Regions from separate parts of the Rhizobium sp. CG4 genome, predicted to be linked through region 1. Evidence: riboswitches for the same ligand, from Rfam matches in the RefSeq annotation. Region 1 holds a riboswitch; the other holds the start of a gene.

Region 1 (2,397 bases):
ATGCTGAAATAGAAGGTAAATTTAGGGCGAAGTAAAAAGCCGTGCTTGATGGAGAGCACGGCTTCGTTTGGTATCAGGCCGAGACCTTGGACAGCGCCTGGGCGAAGTCATCAACCAGATCGTCAGTGTCTTCAATGCCGCAGGACAGACGCAGCGTACCGCTGGCAATACCCATTTCGACACGGGCTTCATCCGTCAGGTTTTTGTGGGTGGTGGTGCCAGGGTGGGTGATCAGGCTCTTCGCATCGCCGAGATTGTTGGAAATCTTCACGATATCAAGGGCGTTCTGCAGCGCGAAAGCTGCTTCTTTGCCACCCTTCAACTCAAAAGCCACCATGGTCGACCCGCCGGTCATCTGGCGGGCAATGATATCTGCCTGCGGGTGGTCCTTGCGGCCCGGGTAGATAACCTTTGCAACCTGCTTCTGTTCAGCAAGGAAGTCGGCAATGCGGGTAGCATTGGCGGTCTGTTGCTTGACGCGCAGCGCCAATGTTTCCAGTCCCTTCATCATCGTCCATGCATTGAACGGCGACAGGGCAGGGCCGGTATGACGGTAATATTCCTGGAACTCTTCTTCGATCCATTTCTTGTCGGAAAGCACGACACCGCCAAGGCAGCGGCCCTGACCATCAATGTGCTTGGTCGCGGAGTAGACGACGATATGTGCACCCAATTCCAGCGGCTTCTGGAAAAGCGGTGTGGCGAAAACGTTGTCAACAACCACCTTTGCGCCAATCTGGTTGGCCAGCTTGGCAACACCGGCAATATCAACCACTTCCAGGGTCGGGTTGGTCGGGCTTTCCAGGAAGAAAAGTCGGGTGTTGGGGCGGATGGCGCCTTCCCAGTTGGCAAGGTCACGACCGTCGATCAGTGTGCATTCGATGCCGTATTTTGGAGCCAGCGTCTCGACAACCCAGCGGCAGGAGCCGAACAGGGCGCGGGCGGCAACGATATGGTCGCCGGCCTTCAACTGGCACAGGATGGCGGAGGCAACAGCAGCCATGCCCGATGCGGTGGCGCGTGCTTCTTCGGCGCCTTCCAGCAGGCACATGCGTTTTTCGAACATGTCATTGGTAGGGCTGGCGTAACGGGCGTAAATAAAGCCTTCCGTCTCACCCTTGAAGCGAGCCTCGGCGGCTTCTGAATTTTCGTAGACAAAACCCTGTGTCAGGTAGAGTGCTTCTGATGTTTCGCCGAACTGCGAACGCAGGCTTCCGCCGTGAACGAGTTTCGTTGCCGGGCGCCAGTTATTGCTCATGTCCATCACCTTCAAACAAAAAAACCGGCCGCAAAAGCAGACCGGTTTCGAACACCCGGTCTTTTTAGCCACTTATTTAACGTGGCTGCAAGCCGACCGGCCAAATCACCACGGGATAAAATTGGCATACGCCCGTTAACGGCTTGCGTCAATGCCGGTGTTTTGGTTTTGTCGGTTGGAAAAGCAACAGGTGAGTATCATGAAAAGAACGACCGGTATTTTAACGGATGGAGCCATCCGCGGCCTGTTCGAAAGCGGCAATTTGAAAAGCGAGGCAGCACTGGATGCCGACCAGGTTCAGCCTGCCAGCCTTGATCTGCGGCTTGGTGCAATCGCGTATCGTGTGCGTGCCAGCTTCATGCCGGGTCCTGATTGCACAGTCATGTCCAAACTCGAGCGCCTGCGGTTGCACGCTATTGACCTCAGTGACGGTGCCGTTCTGGAAACCGGCTGTGTCTACATCGTGCCCTTGATGGAAACGGTTGATCTGCCCGCCGGAATGTCCGCGTCTGCCAATCCGAAAAGCTCGACTGGCCGCCTGGATATCTTTACCCGGGTCATCACAGATAGCGCGCAGGAGTTCGACAAAATCCCGGCTGGCTACAAGGGCCCGCTTTACCTCGAAATCAGCCCGCGCACGTTCCCGATTGTTGTGCGCCGTGGCTCGCGCCTGTCGCAAATCCGTTTCCGCATCGGCCATGCGCTCCTCAATGAAGCCGAACTTCTGTCACTGCACGCGGCTGAAACCCTGGTTGCCAGTGAAACCCCGAACGTATCCGGCGGCGGCATTGCGCTGTCGATCGATCTAGAAGGTTTTGGCGAGGACCGTCTGATCGGTTATCGCGGCAAACATCACACCTCGGTGGTAGATGTCGACATCAAGGCGCAGCATGATGTGTTTGATTTCTGGGAGCCTCTTTATAACCGTGGCCGCTCCGAACTGATCCTTGATCCCGACGAGTTCTATATTCTCGTGTCCAGAGAGGCTGTGCATGTGCCACCGCTTTACGCCGCGGAAATGACACCTTTCGATCCGCTGGTCGGCGAATTCCGCGTGCACTATGCCGGTTTCTTCGATCCCGGTTTTGGTCATGTCAGCGCCGGAGGCGCAGGCAGCCGTGCTGTTCTGGAAGTGCGCA
Region 2 (2,397 bases), on a different contig from region 1:
TCGAGGCGCAAATCCTGAATGACTGCGCCCCAGGTGATAATATTGGCGGTCAAACCGCCTGCCGAAATAATGACGCGCTCCACTTTTTCGCCGGTGGGCGTTACGCCGAAGTTTTCCCGTGTGGCACCATTCGTCATTATATCGACCTCCGTTTGCAAGAATTACGGGCCAGACGTTGCGTCATTTCCCATCGCTTCGCAATCGGCAAATTTCACTTTCCGATTTCGTTCAGATCGTAATAGGTCGTCTGATAGATTTCATTGATCCAGTTGCCGAAAAACAGATGGGCATGGCTGCGCCAACGGTTTTGCGGGGTGATATCAGGATCATTGTGCGGAAAGTAATTATGCGGCACCTTGATCGGAATACCAGCATTCACATCCCGGAAATACTCATCGGAAAGCGATGTGGAATCATATTCCACATGGTTGAACATGTAGAGACGGTTGCCCTTCTTTTCATGCACCAGGCAGACACCCATCTCCTCCGATTCCATCAGGATTTCAAGCTCGGGGTGCTTTTCAATGTCCTCGCGACGGACCTCGGTCCAGCGTGAAACCGGCACCTGGAAATCGTCGGAAAAACCGTTCAGATAGATGGACGACGGGCAAAGATTGCGGTGACGATAAACACCAAACGCCTTTTCCTTGAGCGGATGTTTTGGCACGCCATGGAAATGGTAGATGGCCGCCATCGCGCCCCAGCAGACGTTCAGGGTTGAATGGACATTGGTCTGCGTCCACTCAAAAATCTTCTGCATCTCGTCCCAGTAGGTCACATCCTCGTAAGCAATGGTCTCGACCGGTGCGCCGGTAATGATGAAACCGTCAAACTTGCGATGCTTGACCTCTTCCCAGGTCTCATAGAACGACAAGAGATGCTCTTCAGAGGTGTTCTTGGCACGGTGTCCGCCAATACGCACCAGCGAAAACTCGACCTGCAAAGGGGATGCGCCGACTAGGCGCGCCATCTGGATTTCAGTTTTGATCTTGTTCGGCATGAGGTTCAAAAGCCCGATCTGCAACGGGCGGATATCCTGACGAACAGCCGCCGTTTCGGTCATCACCCGCACACCCTCATTGATGAGGGTTTCAAAAGCAGGCAGCGTATCGGGTATTTTGATGGGCATATTGGAACACTCTCATCCGGCGGGTAACCAAGGCAGACAGCCCGGACAAACCGCACAAAACAAAAAAACCGGCAACGAAATCGCAACCGGTTCTTGGAAAATCCACGTTTCCTCGACCCTTTAGCGACTTCTTTAAAGTGGCTGCAAGCCGGTCGGCAAATCACCACTATGAGATTACATAATCCCGCATGATGCGAAAATCAATATAGCCGCATTTGCGGGCGCTGGCCGTTCCCTTCTGCGAACATTTGGGCTATTGGCGGGGCATGGAAAAAACGGGCTTTACAATTCTGCTGGGCGGCAACCTGTCGGTGACCGAGCGCGTGCGCAAAGCCGCAGACGGAACACGCGTCATCGCAGCCGACAATGGCATGCGCCATGCGCAGCCGCTATCGCTGACACCGGAATTGTGGGTGGGAGATTTTGATTCCACCGACACCACTCTTCTCACCGAATGGCCGGATGTGGAGCGTCACACCTTTCCCGCAAGCAAGGCCGCAACAGATGGCGAGATCGCTGTCTCGCAGGCGATTGAGCGTGGTGCCCAAAGCCTCGTTCTGATTGGCGCACTGGGTGGCGACCGAACCGACCATGCCTTTCAGCACATGCTGAATGCCATCAGCCTTAAGGAAAAAGGTTACGATGTCACCCTTCTATCGGGTGAAGAAGAGGCCTACCCCTTGGTATCCGGTGGCGAGAAAGCACTCGACTTACCCGCCGGTTCGCTGTTTTCCGTTCTCGGTTTCAGCGATCTTGACGGCCTTGACATCGAGAACGCCCGTTATCCGTTGAATGACTATTCGCTGACCTTCGGCACATCCCGCACAATTTCCAACGTTGCGGAAGGTCCGGTGCGCTTCTCCCTGAAAAATGGCAGAGCCATCATCCTTGCCCGCCCTTATGACATGACTGGAGCCTGAGCCTTGGCGCCTCCCATTTTGAAACTTGACGATATCACGCTGACCTTTGGCGTTACACCGCTGCTGAACGGTGCCAACCTGCAAGTGGAACCGGGTGACCGTATCTGCCTCGTTGGTCGCAATGGTTCCGGCAAGTCCACGCTGATGAAAATTGCCGCCGGCCTGGTCGAAGCGCAATCCGGCGAGGTGTTCAGACACCCCTCCTCAACCATCCGTTATCTTGAGCAGGCACCGGATTTTAGTGGTTACGACACCGTACAGGCCTATGCCGAAGAAGGGCTTGGACCGGGCGATGATCCTTATCGGGTTACATATCTGCTTAACCACCTTGGCCTGACGGGGCAGGAG

Evidence for each region. Region 1 has a riboswitch for S-adenosylmethionine ahead of HGO37_RS11355 (O-succinylhomoserine sulfhydrylase). Riboswitches for the same ligand answer to the same signal wherever they lie in the genome.
Region 2: linked by a shared signal. The riboswitch ahead of metA (homoserine O-acetyltransferase MetA) and the one ahead of HGO37_RS11355 (O-succinylhomoserine sulfhydrylase) in region 1 are both predicted to bind S-adenosylmethionine.

Annotation. Positions count from the first base shown of each region.
Region 1 covers NZ_JABAEG010000003.1:232,789-235,185, forward strand. Annotated here, with positions in the region: gene HGO37_RS11355 (O-succinylhomoserine sulfhydrylase) at 74-1,258, opposite strand; SAM riboswitch at 1,302-1,380, opposite strand; gene HGO37_RS11360 (2'-deoxycytidine 5'-triphosphate deaminase) at 1,458-2,397, shown strand, end outside.
Region 2 covers NZ_JABAEG010000005.1:142,684-145,080, reverse strand. Annotated here, with positions in the region: gene HGO37_RS16085 (aldose epimerase family protein) at 1-137, opposite strand, end outside; gene metA (homoserine O-acetyltransferase MetA) at 212-1,129, opposite strand; SAM riboswitch at 1,230-1,306, opposite strand; gene HGO37_RS16075 (thiamine diphosphokinase) at 1,396-2,049, shown strand; gene HGO37_RS16070 (ABC-F family ATP-binding cassette domain-containing protein) at 2,053-2,397, shown strand, end outside.